3 regions of the Agromyces sp. NPDC058484 genome follow, and region 3 is predicted to be linked to each of the others. Evidence: predicted binding sites of a transcription regulator. Region 3 holds the regulator's gene; each other region holds the start of a gene.

Region 1 (5,981 bases), on a different contig from region 3:
ACGCTCGTCTCGAGCGGCACGATGACCAACCGCATCGACCGGCTCGTCGAGCGCGGCCTCGTGACGCGCCAGACCGACCCGAACGACGGTCGCGGCATCCTCGTCGAGATGAGCCCTGCCGGCCTCACGCGCGTGGATGCCGCGATCACGCGCCTCGTCGACGCAGAGGCGGAGCTGCTCGCGAGCCTCCCTGCGGCGGAGCAGAAGCGGCTCGCGGGGCTGCTGAGGAAGCTGAGTCTCGGATTCGACTGAGCAAGCCGCCCGTTGAGCCTCGCAGCGTTGCCCTATTTTTGTACCGAATGGTACATTTAAGGGAACGGCATATCGAGGAGGATCCCGTGAGCGACGCATTCGTACTCCTGCCCGAGCATGACATCCGCAACCAGCATGGCGCTCCGGGATGGCATGAGCTCACCACCGACGACCCCGAGGCGGCCGCCGAGTTCCTCCGGAGCACGTTCGGCTGGGACGTGGTAGCCGCGGAGATCGCAGGCAGCCCGTACTGGCTGATCCTCGTGTCCGGCCATCAGGTCGGCGGCATCCGAGCACCACAGCCCGGCGACACCGCGGTGCCGCGCTGGGACACCTACATCACCGTCGAAGACGTCGACACGGTGGCATCCGTGGCCAACCGAGCCGGCGCCGTTCCGGTGGTTCCACCGGTCGACCTCGGCGACGAAGGGCGGGTCACGGTGTTCCACCATGCCGCCGCCGGGACCGTGGCCGCGTTCCAGTACCCTCGCCCATTCAGCTGATCGTGACGGCCCACACGTCGAAGGGGATGAGAACGCGCGCGCGCATCGTTTCCGCCGCAGCCGACCTGTTCCACCGCCAGGGCATGAATGCCACCAGCGTGAACGAGATCCTCGCCGCATCCGGGACCGGGAAGGGGCAGTTCTATCAGCACTTCCGGAGTCTCGACGAACTCACCATGGCGGTGCTGTCGAACCATCGCGACTTCGTCGCCGCGCACGCCCCGATCACTTCGTGGCCTGAACTCGAGGCCTTCCTGTTCGAACACGTCCGGGCCCAGGAATCATTCGCCTTCACCCGGGGTTGCCCCATCGGCACCGCCGCGTACGCCCTGCAAGCGGAGCAACAGGAGTACCGCCTCATCCTGGAAGCGGCTCTCGACGTGCAGCGAAGGAAGATCGCCGAGTTCCTGGAAGCCGAGCAGGACTCCGGTCGATTGCATCCGGACGCGAGCCCGCGAAGGCTCGCCGACTTCGCCATCGCCGTCACGCAGGGAGGCCTGCTGTTGAGCCTGGTGTCACGCGACGGACAGGCGTTCCACGACGCCGTGTCCGAAGCGCTCCGTCACCTCCGCAGTCTGGCGATCGAGTGGAAGGAGACCGCGCGATGATGGCACAGCGAGTTCCCGATTTCGAAGCGATCGCTGACGACCTGGTCGGGCGCGGCCTCGCTGAGCACGGCACGATGATGGGTCATCCGTGCCTGCGGGTGAACGGCGCGTTCATCGCCGCCGCAGGTCACTCCGGCGACGAACTCATCGTCAAGCTGTCGGCACCACGTGTTCGCGAACTCGTCGATGAGGGCATCGGCCAGCCGTTCGCTCCGGTCGGCAAGGTGTTCAGAGAATGGGTATCCGTCGACCACAGCCACCTTCCGATCTGGCGCGGTCTGGTGATGGAGGCGCGCGGGCTCGCTGAGCATGCAGCCACCGACTGAGGACGGTCAGTGCATCCGCACGCACCTGCAGCGAACGTTCGCCGTCAGCCGAATCGACCCTCGGCAACACCGCCGGTAAGCACGTTGGACCAGTCCAGGCGGGCAGGAGCAGCGGCGGGCCACCTGCCGGTCAGTGGGCCGGCCAGGGTTGGAGAGGGACGAGTTCGTTCAACTCCGCCGTCAGCGCCTCGCTGAGCTCGGGACGACCGTCGAACACCGCGGGTGTCGTCTGGAAGAGTGCGACGGTCCAGCTATCGCCCGCACGGGCGATGACTGTCTGCACGGCATTGCGGTCCGGCATGATCTCGCTGCTGCCGGGAGCCACCATGCCAGCGACGGCGTACAGGAGCGCGCTGTCGTCACCCTGCGACCTTACCCAGCGGATCCTCGCCACATACCTTGCCGGCTCGTGGTCGGCGAAGATGCGATCCAGTTCGGAGGTCGCCGCCTCCCGGCCGTCCATCTGGCTACCGTCGAAGCCGACGACCAGCGCATCGGCGGCCAACACTGAGGTCATCGCCTCGGCGTCGCGTGCGTTCCAGCCATCAAGAAGGCGCTGGTACAAGGTCCGGGCTGCTACCTCAGCGTCCATGCGTGCAGTCTGCCACGAGGAGAACGCAGATACCCAGAAACTGATCCGAGGCCGGGCGCGCGCGCCGCTTCTCCCAACCCCCACTTCACCTAAGAGGTTGCGCGGATAGGTAGGGGTGTGGCGTTCTGACAGGGCAGGCACGAGGCCTGTTAAACACGGTTTCGACCAAGAAATCGTCGTTGTCCCAGGAGCCTCGTGCCTGCTGTTCCATCTTCCATCATCGAGCCCATCTGGGCACAGTTCCAGGCGTTGATCCCGCCGGTGATCGACGCGCATCCGCTGGGCTGTCACCGACCACGGATCCCGGATCGGGTGATCTTCGACAAGCTCGTGCAGGTCCTCGTGCTCGGCGCCGCGTACGCGAAGATCGCCGACAGCGGCTGCTCGGCGACGACGCTGCGGCATCGGCGGGACGAGTGGATCGCCGCCGACATCTTCACCGAACTGGAACAGCTCTGCCTGAACGCGTACGACCAGATGATCGGCCTCGAACTCGAGAACCTGTCGGTGGACGGGTGCATCGTGAAAGCACCCTGCGGCGGTGAGGCTGCTGGCCGTTCACCGGTGGATCGCGGCAAACGGGGCACGAAACGCTCCGTGCTCGTCGATGGGCGCGGCATCCCGCTGGGCGTGGTCGTGGCGGGTGCAAACCAGAACGACTCGCCCCTGCTCGGCCCGACCTTGGACAAGCTCGCCCGGTTCGGGTTCGACCTGCCAGAGCGGATCACCGTGCACCTGGACGCCGGCTATGACTCCGGCAAGACCCGTGACCTGCTGGATGGTCTGGGCTTGGACTACGTGATCAGCACGAAGGGTACCCCGCTGCAGACCGGCGCCCGCTGGGTCGTCGAGCGCACGAACTCATGGCACAACCGCGGCTTCCGCAAACTGCACATCTGCACCGAACGACGCGTCCGCGTCATCGACGCGTTCATCGCCCTCGCGAACGCGATCATCATCGTCCGAAGACTCATCGCTGAAGCCTGGCCACGCTACCGCTGGGACGGCCGACCGGCACGACAACCATGACCTATCCGCGCAACCTCTAAGTAGATACCCAGAACCCAGCTTCGATTCTACCCACATGGTGCTGGATGTATTCTTCGTATTCATGTTCGAATTCTGATAGACTCGAACCATGCTCGGAGGCGACTTGAATCGCAGGTCAGAACGGTATTGCGAGCGCCCCGAACAGTCGATCGACCTCGAAGGTCGCTCGCCGTACGCGATCGCGCAAGACGGCCTCGCCGAGCTGGTCGATGCCGCGGTGCAGGCGCAGCGCATCGAGGCGATGCACGCGGCGATGCGCGTCGATCTGATCTCGCTCACCGTCGACTATGCCCTCCGCAGCGAGCAGGCGTTCGTCGCGCCGTCCCTCTCTCCGCACCGACGGCGCGAGATGGCCCGGCGCGCCGTCACGGCCGAACTCGCGACTGCCCTTCACGTGCCCGAGCGCACAATGGAGCGGCAGATCGACGAGGCGTGGGCGCTGTCGACCACGTTGCCCGCCACGCTGGCCGCACTCCGCTCGGGCTCGATCAGCCTGCAGCATGCGCGGGTCGTCGTGGAGGAGACCGGCGGGCTCGGCGACGACCCCGGCCTACGCGGCCGGCTCGACGAGCAGCTCGCCGCCGTCGCCGCCACGAAGACCGCGGCCTCCCTTCGTCGCGAGGCTCGCGCGCTTCGAGAATCGCTGCAGATCGAGACGATCACCGAGCGCCACCGTTCCGCCCGCGCGAAGCGCCGTGTCGAACTCGAACACGCGCACGACGGGATGGCGTGGCTCCACGCGTTCCTCCCTGCCGCCGACGCGACGCTCATCAAGAACCGGCTCGATCACGTCGCGCGCGCCGCTGCGGCATCCGATACGCGCGCAGCCGGCGTCAACGGAACCGGCGTCGACGGAACAACCGGCATCGACGGAACGGCCGGCATCGACGCAACAGCCGGCATCGACGCAACAGCCGGCATCGACGCAACAGCCGGCATCGACGCAACAGTCGGCATCGATGAAACAGATGGCGCGCGACGCAGCCGCGATCGAATCCGGGCCGATGCCCTGCGCGACCTCCTCCTGTACGGCGCGCTACCCTCGTCATCCGAGTTCGCCGCGGCAGCGGCGGCGGTTCGTCCGACTGTGCATGTGACCGTGCCGGTGCTGACACTCATCGAGGCCTCAGACGAGCCGGGCCACCTCGACGGGCACGGTCCGATCGATGCGGAGACCGCTCGACGCCTGGCAGCGCGAGCGCCATCCTTCACGCGCCTGCTCACGCACCCCGTCTCGGGTACGGTGCTCGATGTCGACCGAACGAGCTACCGACCGCCGGCCGACCTGAAGCGCTGGCTCGAGGTGCGCGACGGCACGTGCCGGTTCCCGGACTGCAACCGCCCAGCCGTCGGTTGCGAGGCCGATCACACCTTCGATTGGCAGTACCTGGGCGGCACCTCACACGACAATCTCGGCCACGTCTGCTCGCTGCACCATCACCTCAAACATGAGACGTCCTGGTCGGTACGGCATCTGGCAGACGGCGTGTTCGAGTGGCGGTCACTGGCGGGCCGCACGCACGTCACGCATCCGGCTCGTCGGGTGCCAACGGGCAACGACACCATCGCACCGCCGGGCCGATCCTGGTCACCCCGCGCGGCGGCGAACGACGACCGAGGTCACGACACTGAATCAGTTGACCATGTCGGAGGCCAGCCACCCCCATGGCCGACGCTCCCACCTTTCTGAGCATGATCCACTTCTCCTCCACAGGACGAATGCCGCCCCGGCTGATCACCCGAGACCGTCACTCGACCTCCGTCTCGCGCCCGGCGCCCCACGATGGCGTCATGACACGACTCGAGGCCGATGACGCCTCCCAACTCCCACTCACCTCCGACCGGGCGCTGCACGAGCGCGTCTCCGACCTGCTCGACGGCGCAATCCGCCGCCAATGGTGGACCCTGTACCTCGATGAGCACGACAGGCAGTTGCCACTCATCATGCCGATGGCCGACTACCCGGAGCATCCCGACGAGCCTTGCGGCCCTGATGCGACAGCCGCCCACGTACTGGCGCAACGCCTGGCCGAGATCGCGGACCACGCCGGCGCCCGGAAGGTCGTGTTCGTGTGGGAGCGACTCGGCACCGCCGAGTCCACCGCGGCCGATCGAGCCTGGGCGAGAGGGCTTGGCGAAGCATGTCGCGACGCGGGTGTGGCCGTTCGAGCGCAGTTCATCCTGCACGACGACGGCGCACGTTGGTTCGCCCCCGACGATCACGCATGAGCTACCGGCGGAGCACCTTCCGCGCCAGCCGGTTGCCGAGGAACTGCGCAGCCTGCACGAACACGACGATGAGCAAGACCGCCGCCCACGTGATCATCGGCTCGAACTGACGGTAGCCGTAGACGAGAGCGAATGTTCCGAGGCCGCCACCGCCGATGTATCCGGCCACCGCCGTCATGTCGATGATCGCGACGAGCACGAAGGTGTAGCCGAGGATGAGCGGTCCCAGTGCCTCGGGGATCACCACTGTGCGCAGGATGCGGAACGGCCCCGCACCCATCGCTCGCGCCGCCTCGATCACGCCGGGCGACACGGTGAGCAGGTTCTGTTCCACGATGCGGCCGATCGCGAACGATGCGGCAAGGGAGAGGGCGAAGATGAGTGCATTGTTGCCGATGCCCGTGCCGATCACGAGGCGCGA
Region 2 (5,981 bases), on a different contig from region 3:
CACGCCGGTGAGCCCCGAGCCGATCTGGGTCGCGAGCCTGATGCGCTGCGCCTCACCACCCGAGAGCGTGCCGGCCGCACGAGCGAGGTCGAGGTAGTTGAGACCGACGCGGATGAGGAAATCGAGGCGCACCTTGATCTCGCGCAGGACCTGCGCCGCGATCGCCTGCTCGCGGTCGGTGAGCTGCAATCGGTCCATGAAGGATCGCGCGTCGGTGAGACTGAGGAGTCCGACATCTGCGATGCTCGCGCCGTGGATGAGCACCGAGAGCACCTCGGGCTTCAGTCGCTTTCCGTCGCAGACCGGGCAGGGCACCTCTCGGAGGTACTCCGACCAGCGCGCGCGCTGCACATCGGTCTCGGCCTGCACGTATTGCCGCTCGATGTAGGGGACCACGCCCTCGAACCCCGACGTGTAGCTCATCTCGCGCCCATAGCGGTTGCGCCAGCGGACCTTGACCTCGAAGTTGTCGCCGCGGAGCACCGCCTGGCGCGCGTCGTCGGCGAGATGCTCCCACGGGGTGTCGAGCGAGAACCCGAGGTCGCGCGCGAGTCCGTCGAGGAGCTTCTCGTAGTAGTTGTAGAGGCTCTTGCCCTGCGACGTCCAAGGGATGATGACGCCCTCGGAGATGCTCATCGCCGGATCGCCCAGGAGCAGCGCCTCGTCGACCGACATCCGCGTGCCGAGCCCGGAGCACTCGGGACAGGCGCCGAACGGCGCGTTGAACGAGAACGTGCGCGGCTCGATCTCGGTGAGCTGGATCGGATGCTGGTTCGGGCAGGAGAGCTTCTCTGAGAAGGTCGCCCACGACTGAGGCCCGGATTGGTCGACGAAGTTCACCTGCACGAGGCCGTCGGTCAGGCGGAGTGCCGTCTCGAGCGAGTCGGTGAGCCGATTGAGCATCTCGGGGCCGGCCACGAGGCGGTCGACGACCACCGAGATGTCGTGCTTGACCTGCTTCTTCAGCGCCGGCGGTTCATCGAGGCGGATGACCTCGCCGTCGACGACGGCGCGCGAGTATCCCTGTGCGGCGAGATCGCGGAACAGGTCGACGAATTCGCCCTTCTTCTTCGAGACGACGGGGCTGAGCACCTGATAGCGGGTGCCTTCGGGGAGCTCCATGAGCTGGTCGGCGATCTGCTGAACGGTCTGCCGCTGGATGCGCTCCCCGCAGATCGGGCAATGCGGCACGCCGATGCGGGCCCACAGGAGGCGCATGTAGTCGTAGATCTCGGTGATCGTGCCGACGGTCGAACGAGGGTTGCGGTTGGTCGACTTCTGGTCGATCGAGACGGCAGGGCTGAGACCCTCGATGAAGTCGACATCGGGTCGGTCGACCTGGCCGAGGAACTGGCGCGCATATGCGGAAAGGGATTCCACGTATCGGCGCTGCCCCTCGGCGAAGATCGTGTCGAACGCGAGCGACGACTTGCCCGAGCCCGACAGGCCCGTGAACACGACCATCGCATCGCGCGGGATCTCGACGTCGATGTTCTGCAGATTGTGCACGCGGGCACCGCGGACACTCAGGCGCGAGTGGGCATCGAGACGTGAGACTGGCACCCTATGAGTCTAGAGAGCGCCACTGACACGGAGCCCCGGCCGGCGCGCGCTCTGAGCGAACATACGTTCTAGGTATCTGCTTGAGTGAAGCGCGCTGCGCATCGGGCAGGATCCGCGCATTCCGCCGCGGTCGCGGCCCGCCATAGACTCAGCCTGATGAAGCAACGGCGTCCCCGATCTCGTCTTAGGCTTAGTCGGGCGACGCTGCTCTCGCTCATCGGAGTCGGAACCATCCTGGTTCTCGCGTGGATTGCGACGGCCTTGGTTCCGAACCCGGCGCCGGCCACGGTGGAGGAAGCCACAGCGGTGGTGACGGGGTACTACGACCGGGTCGAGGAGACCATCCCTGCCAACGCAGTACTCGGTACGAGCGAAGAGATCGTCCAGGAACCTTGTCCCCTTGAGGACCGTGGAGATCGGGCAACCGTCCGACGCGTGATCAACGTTGAGCCGACGATGGATCGCGTCGCGTGGGCTGCCTCCCTTTCGAAAGAGTTCCCCGAAGCGGACAGCTGGGTGGTGCGGGTGAGGACGCTCGACTCTCGCGAGAACCTTCGCATCCGAATCGTCGGGAAGACCATGATCATTCTCGACATCACCACCGTCCACAACGCGGCCGGTGAAGCGAGCATCATCATGACGTCCGCGAGCGAGTGCAGCCAGCCATGAAGTGACCCGCCCAACACGACAGGTGCCAGCTTCACCTAAGCAGATACGTAGAAGATACGTTCGATCGCCGCCCGGACGGGCGCCCAGGTGAGAACAGGCCATGCCTCAGGAGTGGATCTGCCAGTCAGCCGAGGTGACCGGCCTTCTCCATCTGCCTGAGCTCCCGCTTGAGGTCTGAGACCTCGTCGCGGAGCCGGGCGGCGAGCTCAAACTTCAGCTCCCCCGCTGCCTCGAGCATCTGCTCGTTGAGGTCGCGGATGAGCTCCTCGAGGTCGTTCGCTCCCGCTGCTGCGATGCCCTCGCGACGGAGGTTCGGCACGGGCGCCTTCTTGCGGGCGTCCCTGCCTGCGAGAAGAGCCGCGGTGTCGGCCTCCTCGCGCGCGAGCACGTCGGTGATGTCGGCGATGCGCTTGCGGAGCGGCTGGGGGTCGATGCCGTTCGCGCGGTTGTATTCGAGCTGCTTGTCGCGGCGGCGCGTCGTCTCTTCGATCGCGGCCTTCATCGAGTCGGTCAGCGCGTCGGCGTACATGTGCACCTCGCCCGAGACATTGCGCGCTGCACGGCCGATCGTCTGGATGAGCGAGGTCGAGGAGCGAAGGAATCCCTCCTTGTCGGCGTCGAGGATGGCGACCAGCGACACCTCGGGGAGATCGAGACCTTCGCGCAGCAGGTTGATGCCGACGAGCACGTCGTAGACGCCTGCACGCAGCTCGGTCAGGAGTTCGACGCGGCGCAGCGTGTCGACGTCGGAGTGCAGGTACCGTACCCGAACGCCCGCTTCGGTCAGGAAGTCGGTCAGTTCCTCGGCCATCCGCTTGGTGAGGGTCGTGACGAGCACGCGCTCGTCACGCTCTGCGCGGATGCGGATCTCCTCGAGCAGGTCGTCGATCTGTCCCTTCGACGGCTTCACCACGATCTGCGGGTCGACGAGGCCCGTGGGGCGGATGATCTGCTCCACCACACCGTCGGCGATGTCCATCTCGTAGCGGCCCGGGGTCGCGGAGAGGTAGACGGTCTGGCCCACTCGGTCTTTGAACTCATCGAACTTGAGCGGGCGGTTGTCGAGCGCGCTCGGCAGCCGGAAGCCGTGTTCGACGAGCGTGCGCTTGCGCGACGAGTCGCCCTCGTACATGGCGCCGATCTGCGGCACCGTGACGTGCGACTCGTCGATGACCACGAGGAAGTCGTCGGCGAAGTAGTCGAGCAGGCAGTGCGGGGGCTCCCCCGCCGACCTGCCGTCGATGTGACGCGAGTAGTTCTCGATCCCGGAGCAGAACCCGATCTGCTCCATCATCTCGAGGTCGAACGTCGTGCGCATGCGCAGACGCTGCGCCTCGAGCAGCTTGCCCTCGCGCTCGAGCTCCGCGAGCCGCTCCTCCAACTCGACGCGGATGGTGCCGATCGCGCGCTGCATCACGTCGGTGCTCGCGACGTAGTGCGATCCCGGGAAGATGGGCACGGCGTCGAGCTTCGCAACGACCTGTCCGGTGAGCGGATGCAGGCTGTAGAGCGCCTCGATCTCATCACCGAACATCTCGATGCGGATGGCCAGTTCTTCATAGACGGGGATGATCTCGATGGTGTCGCCGCGCACGCGGAACGTGCCGCGCGAGAAGGCGACGTCGTTGCGCTGGTACTGCATGGATACGAACTTGCGGATGAGCCAGTCGCGGTCGACCCGCTGGCCCACCTGGAGCGGCATCATCGCCCCGAGATACTCCTCGGGTGTGCCGAGGCCGTAGATGCACGACACGGTCGAGACGACCACCACATCGCGCCGGCTGAGGAGCGAGTTGGTCGTCGAGTGCCGCAGGCGCTCGACCTCCGCGTTGATCGACGAGTCCTTCTCGATGAAGGTGTCGGTCTGCGGCACGTAGGCCTCGGGCTGGTAGTAGTCGTAGTAGGAGACGAAGTACTCGACCGCGTTGTTCGGCATCAGCTCGCGGAACTCGGTCGCGAGCTGGGCCGCGAGGGTCTTGTTGTGCGCGAGCACGAGGGTCGGGCGCTGCACCTGCTCGATGAGCCATGCGGTGGTCGCCGACTTGCCCGTTCCGGTCGCACCGAGCAGCACCACGTCGGTCTCTCCGGCGTTGACGCGACCGGCGAGCTCGGTGATCGCGGTCGGCTGGTCGCCGCTCGGCTGGTACTCGCTCACGACCTCGAAGGGGCGGACGGATCGGCTGGCCTGCATGCGCTCCAGTCTAGGATCGCCCGCCGACACTACTTCCGGGCGCGCTCCTGCACGACGCGGTGCCACAGCGCATCGGACTGGCTCATGGTGTGCGCCATCGAGCCGTCGGTGTCGATGACGACATCGGCGATCGCGAGCCGCTGCGGGTTGCCGGCCTGGGCATCGACCCGTGCCTCGGCCTGGATGGGGTCGAGGCCGCGCTCCTCGACGAGTCGCCTCACCTGCGTGCGCTTCGGTGCGTTCGTCACCACGACGAGGTCGAACGGATGGTCGACGGATGCCTCGACGAGCAGCGGCACGTCGTACACCACCACTGCATCGGGGTCTTCGCGCCCGGCCTTCTCTATGAGCTTGGCTGACAGCGCACGGACGGCAGGATGCACGATCGCGTTGAGCTTCGCCCGTGCCTCATCGTCACCGAACACGAGCTCGCCGAGCTTCGGGCGATCGAGCGTGCCGTCGTGGCGGAGCACCCCGGGCCCGAACTCCTCGACGATCGCTGCGAGCGCCGGCGTGCCCGGCTCGACGACGCGACGTGCCAGGTCGTCGGCGTCGATGTGCACCGCTCCGTGCTCGACGAGTCGTCTGGCGACGGTGGACTTGCCTGAGGCGATGCCGCCCGTGAGACCGATCAGATACACGCACACAACTCTATCCGTGCGAGACTCGACGCGACGGACGGCGAGGTGAAGATGCTCGAGTTGCTGACGGGAACCGGGCTCGCACTCGCGGCCGGCCTCAACGCGTGGATCCCGCTCGTGATCCTCGGCGGGCTCGATCGCTTCACGGGGCTCGTGGAGCTCCCGTCCGGGTGGGCCTGGCTTTCGAACGAGTGGGTGCTCCTCGTCCTCGTCGGGCTGCTCGTGCTCGAATTCGTCGCCGACAAGATCCCGGGGATCGACTCGGTCAACGACGTGATCCAGACGCTCGTGCGACCGACGGCCGGCGGGATCGCCTTCGGTTCCGGTGTGGATGCCACGACGGTCGCGGTGACCGATCCCGAGACGTTCTTCACCACTCAGCAGTGGGTGCCCGTCGCCGTGGGTGTCGTCCTCGCGCTCGGCGTGCACTTGGCGAAGGCGGCCGCACGACCGGTGGTGAATGCGATGACGGCGGGTGTGGGAGCACCCGTCGCGAGCGCCGCCGAAGACGCCGGGAGCGTCGCATTCGCGTTCGCGGCCCTGCTCGCGCCTCTGCTCGTGCTTCTCGGGCTCGTGCTCGTCGCGGTCACCGTCGTCATGTCGGTGCGGCGGTTGCGGGCGCGGAAGGCGCGGTCGGAGCATCCGCCGATCTCGAACTGATGCCGCCGGGAATGCGAGAAGGCCGGCCCCCCGGGGGCGGCCGTGCCGTTAGCGTAACGCGAATCGTTAGTTGATCGTGAGCTTCTCACGCAGGGCCGCGAGCGAGGCGTCGTCGGCGAGGGTGCCCGCGCCGGCCGATTCGCTCGAGAACGACGAAGCACCCGAGGTGAACGAGTCGTCGGCGGCAGCGGCGGCGTTCGCCTGTGCGACCTGCTTCTTGTGCGCCTCCCAGCGAGCCTGGGCGGCAGCGTAGTCCT
Region 3 (5,981 bases):
GGGGCACGAGCGCGTCGCCGTAGCGGGAGATGCCGCGCTTGTCGCCGAGCGCCTCGCGGATCGCCTGGCCGAGCACGATACCCACGTCTTCAACGGTGTGGTGCACGTCGATCTCGATGTCGCCGCGGGCGCGCACGCTCAGGTCGGTGAGCGAATGCTTGGCGAACGCCGTGAGCAGGTGGTCGTAGAACGGCACGGATGTCTCGATGTCGCTCACGCCCGAGCCGTCGAGGTTCAGCGACAGATCGATGCTCGATTCGCTCGTCTCGCGCTGCACGCGGGCGGTGCGCGGTGCGCCGGGTGAGGTCATGACGTCAATCCTATTCGGCGGCCGCGGGAGCGAACACGGCGATCGCCTCGAGGAATGCGGTGGTCTCGGCCTCGGTGCCGGCCGTCACCCTGAGGCATCCGGGCAGGCCGATCTCACGGATCAGGATGCCGCGGTCGAGGAGCGCCTCGAAGACCGCGCTCGGGTCGTCGACGCCTCCGAAGAGCACGAAGTTCGAGCCGCTCCGGTACGGACGGAAGCCGAGGCGAGCGAGCTCAGCGGAGATCCGGTCGCGTTGGGCGCGGATCTCGTCGACCATCGCGAGCATCTCGCCGGAGTGCGCGAGGGCGCCGAGCGCAGCCGACTGCGTGAGGGCCGACAGGTGGTAGGGCAGCCGGACGAGCCGGAGCGCGTCGATGGCGGCCGGATCGCCGGCGAGGTAGCCGACTCGCGCGCCGGCGAACGCGAAGGCCTTGCTCATCGTGCGCGAGACGAGCAGGCGAGGGCGACCTTCCAGCAACGTGAGGGCGCTCGGCGTGCCGGGGTCGGCGAACTCGAAGTACGCCTCGTCGACGACGACGATGCCGCGGGCGGCATCGGTGACCGAGGTGATCACGTCCAGCGGCAGCGGAGTGCCCGTGGGATTGTTCGGCGCGCAGAGCAGCACGATGTCGGGGTCATGCTCGCGCACTGCGGCGACGGCCGTCTCGGTGCTGAGCTCGAAGTCGGCGTCGCGTTCGGCCGTGACCCACTCGGTGCCGGTGCCCGACGCGAGGAGGCCGTACATCGAGTAGGTCGGCGCGAACCCGATCACCTTCCTGCCGGGGCCGCCGAAGGCCTGGAGGATGTGCTGCAACACCTCGTTCGAGCCATTCGCGGCCCAGAGCTGCTCCGCCTCGAGCCCATGGCCCAGGTAGCCGGCGAGCGCATTGCGAAGGGCGGTGAACTCCCGGTCGGGGTAGCGGTTGAGGCTGAGAATGGCCGCGGCGACGCGGGCGACGATGTCGTGCGCCACGGCTTCGGGGATCGGGTGCGTGTTCTCGTTGACGTTCAGGGCGACCGGTACGGACTTCTGAGGGGCGCCGTAGGGCGCACGACCCCGCAGGTCATCACGAATGGGCAGGTCGTCAAGGCTCGTCACCCGTCCATGCTAGCCACGCACCGGGTGCCGCTCTGGCGCGCGCGTCTCACGGAACGACCGGAAGTGCCAGGCGCTGCCCCGGTTGGACGACGACGTCGTCGAGGCCGTTGAGTCGAAGGATCTCGTCGATCACCACGCGAGGGTCGCCACTGGGCGCGATCGACTCGGCGATGGCCCAGAGCGAGTCGCCCTGGTACACGGTGACGTACTCGAATGTGCGAGCCCCGAGGTTCGCGCCGGAATCGGCGGCGGCGCCGCCCGACCCGAGCACCGCGACGAGCGCCCAGGCCACGAGCGGCACGGCGCACAGGCTCGTGACAACGGCGCGACCGCGGCGCGTGAGACGGAGCCGCGTCGGCGCAGACGTCGGTAGCGGCGTCGCCGCAGGCGTGGGCGCAGGCGTCGATGCGGCTCCGCGCGGATGCTTCGACGTGCCGAATCCGTCTGACGCGATCACTGCACTCATCTCTCACACCTCCTGTGGGAGCCGCATCCGACCCTCGGCCGGGAGGGCCGGATGCGAAGCTCTGTTCCGAATGTATCTTCGATTCTTCGAAGCTGCAAGGGTCCGTTCGGCATTTCCTGCCGAGATTCCCGCGACACACTCGAATGAATGTTTGCCGCACCGACATCGGGCGGATACAGTTTCGAATGTCAGAAGACAGTCGATCAGACACCACCGACATCCGGCCGCGACGGCCGCAACGAGGGGCGGAGACCGTGAGCACCGACATCGACGACGTGCGCGAAGGCGGCAGGGTACGCCGCCGCAAGAGCCTCAGCGCGAAACAAGTCGCCATCCTCGAGGTCATCCAGCGCTCGGTCTCGAGTCGGGGCTACCCGCCGAGCATGCGGGAGATCGGCGATGGCGTGGGGCTCTCATCTCTTTCGAGCGTCACCCATCAGCTGAACCAGCTCGAACTCGCCGGTTATCTGCGGCGTGATCCGAACCGCCCCCGCGCGCTCGAGGTGCTCATCGAACTGCCCGACTCCGCCGAGCGAGCGCCATCGGCCGGCGAGGCCATCCCCGTCGGCGACGCGGCGATGGTTCCGCTCGTCGGGCGCATCGCCGCGGGCATCCCCATCACCGCCGAGCAGCAGATCGACGAGGTCTTCCCGCTGCCCCGCCAGCTCGTCGGCAAGGGCGAGCTGTTCATCCTGAAGGTCGTGGGCGACTCGATGATCGACGCGGCGATCTGCGACGGCGACTGGGTGGTGGTGCGCTCCCAGCGAACGGCCGAGAATGGCGAGATCGTCGCCGCCATGCTCGATGGCGAGGCGACGGTCAAGGTGTTCCGCCAGCGCGACGGGCACACCTGGCTGCTCCCGCGGAACAGCGCATTCGAGCCGATCGTCGGCGATCAGGCCGAGGTGCTCGGCAAGGTCGTCGCCGTGATGCGGGCCGTCTGAGCTCGCACGCGCACGCTCATGCTGCGCGTGCGCTCGCCGGCTCGGCGCCCACCCGCGCGTGCTGACGCAACCAGTCGATCACCGTGTTCATGAAGCCCGCGTGGTCGTCGCGGAACACCGTATGGCCGGTGCCGGCGACCGTCTCGACCGTCATGCCCTGATGGCGGAGCTGCGCCGCGACCCGCTCGGTGATGAGGAGGCTCTTCTCGGCGAGCACGACCAGCGTGGGCGCGACGAGCCGTACCGGCGGCACGAGTGGCCGGGTGTCGGCGAAGCCGAGGATGGTGCGCTTGTCCCAGTCGCGCAGTGTCGCGAGCTCGATGTCGACGTCGGTCGCGCTCCACTTCGGGTTCATCCGCACGAGCGCCGAACGCCGCGGCCGCGGTGCGATCGCGAAGAAGGCCTTGAACGCCCAGCCCCGGATCCCCGCGGGGAAGGAGAACGCCGGGTCGACGTAGATCGCAGCCCGGGGTGCCATGCGGTCGGCCACGAGGCTCGCCACGAGCCCGCCCAGCGAATGCCCCATCACGACGTCGGGCGGGCCGTGGAGCAGCGGTTCGAGCGTCTCGACCACGTCGTCGGCCCAGACGGCCGGAGAGTAGCGACGCGCCCGCGGGCTGCGCCCATGGCCCGTCAGGTCCACCGCGAGCACCCGGAATCCGCGGCCCTCGAGCTCCGCCGTGACTCGATGCCACGCGCGCGAATCGGACATGATGCCGTGGATGAGGATCGCGGTCTTCGCGCCACCGCCGGATTCGTGTACCGCGAGCTGCATGCACCGACGGTAGGTCACGTGTCTGAGGAATCGCCGCGAGCGGATGCCGCAGACGGCAGCGGGCGGATGCCGCGGGCCACGCGACATCCACCCATCCCCTGTCTGTTCCTACTCGGCGAGCACCGGCTCCGAGAGCTCGGCACGCACGGCCCGCGTCGCCTCGATGATGTGCTCGAGGGAGGAGACCGTCTCGTCGTACCCGCGGGTCTTCAGGCCGCAGTCGGGGTTGACCCACAACCTCGACGCAGGGATCTCGGCGACCGCGCGCTCGAGGAGCGCCTGCACCTCTGCGGCACTCGGCACGCGTGGCGAGTGGATGTCGTACACGCCCGGGCCGATGCCGTGGTCGAAGCCGCTCCCCGCGATGTCGTCGACGACCTCCATGCGGCTGCGCGCCGCCTCGATCGACGTGACGTCGGCGTCGAGGTTGCGGATGGCGTCGATGACCACGCCGAACTCCGAGTAGCAGAGGTGGGTGTGCACCTGCGTCGCCGATGCCGCGCCGCCGGTGGCGAGGCGGAACGACCCGACCGACCAGTCGAGGTACGCGGGCTGGGCGGCGAGCTTCAACGGCAGGAGCTCGCGAAGCGCGGGCTCGTCGACCTGGATGATCCGGATGCCCGCCGACTCGAGATCGGTGATCTCGTCGCGCAGCGCGAGGGCCACCTGGCGGGCGGTGTCGCCGAGCGGCTGGTCGTCGCGCACGAATGACCACGCGAGGATCGTCACCGGGCCGGTGAGCATTCCCTTCACGGGCTTCTCGGTCAGCGACTGGGCGTGGGTCGACCACTCGACGGTCATCGCCGCCGGCCGCGAGACGTCGCCCCACAGGATCGAGGGGCGCGTGCACCGCGAGCCGTACGACTGCACCCATCCGTGCTGGGTCACCGCGAAGCCGTCGAGGAGCTCGGCGAAGTACTGCACCATGTCGTTGCGCTCGGGCTCGCCGTGCACGAGCACGTCGAGACCCAGCTCCTCCTGCAGGCGGATGACGCGCTCGATCTCCTCGCGCATGAGCGCGCGGTACTCGGCATCCGTCAGCTCGCCCTTCACCACCCGGGCGCGGGCGCGGCGGATGTCGGCCGTCTGCGGGAACGAGCCGATCGTCGTCGTCGGCAGCTCGGGAAGCTCGAGCGCCTCCTGCGCCGCGACGCGCTCGTCGTAGGCCGCGCGGGTGAAGTCGCGGTCGGCGAGCGCGGCGAGGCGTCCGCGCACCTCGGGCACTCGCACGCCGGGGGCGCCGGCGCGGTCGGTGAGGGCATCGGATGCCGCATCGAGCTCGCCCTGGATCGCGGCGCGCCCGTCGGCGAGGCCGCGGGCGAGGGTCGCGACCTGGGCGACCTTCTGGTCGGCGAACGCGAGCCAGCTCGCGAGGCGGGCGTCGAGCGCGGTCTCGTCGTCGACGTCGTGCGGCACATGCAGCAGCGAGGTCGAGGTCGACACGGCGACATCCGACGACAGCGAGCGGAGCGCGTCGGCACGCTCGAAGGCGCGGGCGAGGTCGCCGCGCCAGATGTTGTGGCCGTCGACGACACCCGCTACGAGGGTCTTCGACGCGAGCGACTCGCTCGTCGCCGGATCGAGGCGCTCGGGAGCGGCGCCCCGAACGAGATCGAGGCCGATCGCCTCGACGGGGGACGCCGCGAGGGCGGGAAGCGCGTCGTCGAGAGCCGCGTAGGGGGCCGCGACGAAGATCCGGGGACGGCGCTCGGACGCGCCGAGGGCGTCGTAGGCGAGGCCGATCGACTCGATGACGCGCTCGCGCGGCTCGTCGATGCTCTCGCTGACGAGCGCGGGCTCGTCGAGCTGCACCCAGGCGGCGCCGGCCGCCTCGAGCTCGGCGAGGAGCGCCGCGTACACGGGCACGAGGTCGTCGAGGCGGTCGAGCGGGCGGAAGCCCACCGGGGCGCCGTCGGCGGCCTTGGCCAGCAGCAGGAACGTGACGGGGCCGACGATGACCGGCCGGGTCAGGAACCCGGCCGCCTTCGCCTCGGCGAACTCGGCGAGGATGCGCTCGGCGTGCAGCGCGAACGCCGTGTCGGGACCGATCTCGGGCACGAGGTAGTGGTAGTTCGAGTCGAACCACTTCGTCATCTCGAGCGGCGCGTCCTCGGCCTCGCCGCGGGCGATCGTGAAGTACCCCGCGAGGTCGACACGACCCGAGTCGTCCTGCAGCCGGCGGAACCGCTCAGGCACGGCGCCCACGGCGATCGCGGCGTCGAGCACCTGGTCGTAATACGAGAACGACTCGGGAATCGACGAGTCGTCGCGCCCGAGCCCGAGGGCGGCGAGCCGTTCACGGGTCGCGGAGCGCAGCTCGGCCGTGCGCGCCTCGAGCTCGGCGGCATCGATCGTGCCGGCCCAGAAGGCCTCGACGGCGCGCTTCA

Evidence for each region. The regulator LexA, encoded in region 3, represses DNA repair genes until DNA is damaged. The targets are predictions, from matches to a motif close to TCGAACANNTGTTCGA.
Region 1: the regulator LexA is predicted to act here: its motif matches at 3,385-3,400, upstream of ACFWN7_RS14330 (DUF222 domain-containing protein).
Region 2: the regulator LexA is predicted to act here: its motif matches at 1,619-1,634, upstream of uvrA (excinuclease ABC subunit UvrA).

Annotation. Positions count from the first base shown of each region.
Region 1 covers NZ_JBHXMP010000018.1:30,443-36,423, reverse strand. The annotation lists gene ACFWN7_RS14360 (MarR family winged helix-turn-helix transcriptional regulator) at 1-252, shown strand, start outside; gene ACFWN7_RS14355 (VOC family protein) at 339-755, shown strand; gene ACFWN7_RS14350 (TetR family transcriptional regulator C-terminal domain-containing protein) at 782-1,363, shown strand; gene ACFWN7_RS14345 (hypothetical protein) at 1,360-1,689, shown strand; gene ACFWN7_RS14340 (SgcJ/EcaC family oxidoreductase) at 1,820-2,281, opposite strand; gene ACFWN7_RS14335 (IS5 family transposase) at 2,477-3,310, shown strand; gene ACFWN7_RS14330 (DUF222 domain-containing protein) at 3,420-5,021, shown strand; gene ACFWN7_RS14325 (hypothetical protein) at 5,123-5,560, shown strand; gene ACFWN7_RS14320 (methionine ABC transporter permease) at 5,562-5,981, opposite strand, start outside.
Region 2 covers NZ_JBHXMP010000001.1:189,827-195,807, forward strand. The annotation lists gene uvrA (excinuclease ABC subunit UvrA) at 1-1,563, opposite strand, end outside; gene ACFWN7_RS00900 (hypothetical protein) at 1,720-2,232, shown strand; gene uvrB (excinuclease ABC subunit UvrB) at 2,357-4,423, opposite strand; gene coaE (dephospho-CoA kinase) at 4,453-5,064, opposite strand; gene ACFWN7_RS00915 (DUF4126 domain-containing protein) at 5,116-5,724, shown strand; gene rpsA (30S ribosomal protein S1) at 5,791-5,981, opposite strand, start outside.
Region 3 covers NZ_JBHXMP010000002.1:172,069-178,049, reverse strand. The annotation lists gene hisB (imidazoleglycerol-phosphate dehydratase HisB) at 1-310, opposite strand, end outside; gene ACFWN7_RS03345 (histidinol-phosphate transaminase) at 321-1,409, opposite strand; gene ACFWN7_RS03340 (LysM peptidoglycan-binding domain-containing protein) at 1,456-1,875, opposite strand; gene lexA (transcriptional repressor LexA) at 2,130-2,819, shown strand; gene ACFWN7_RS03330 (alpha/beta fold hydrolase) at 2,836-3,594, opposite strand; gene metE (5-methyltetrahydropteroyltriglutamate--homocysteine S-methyltransferase) at 3,703-5,981, opposite strand, start outside.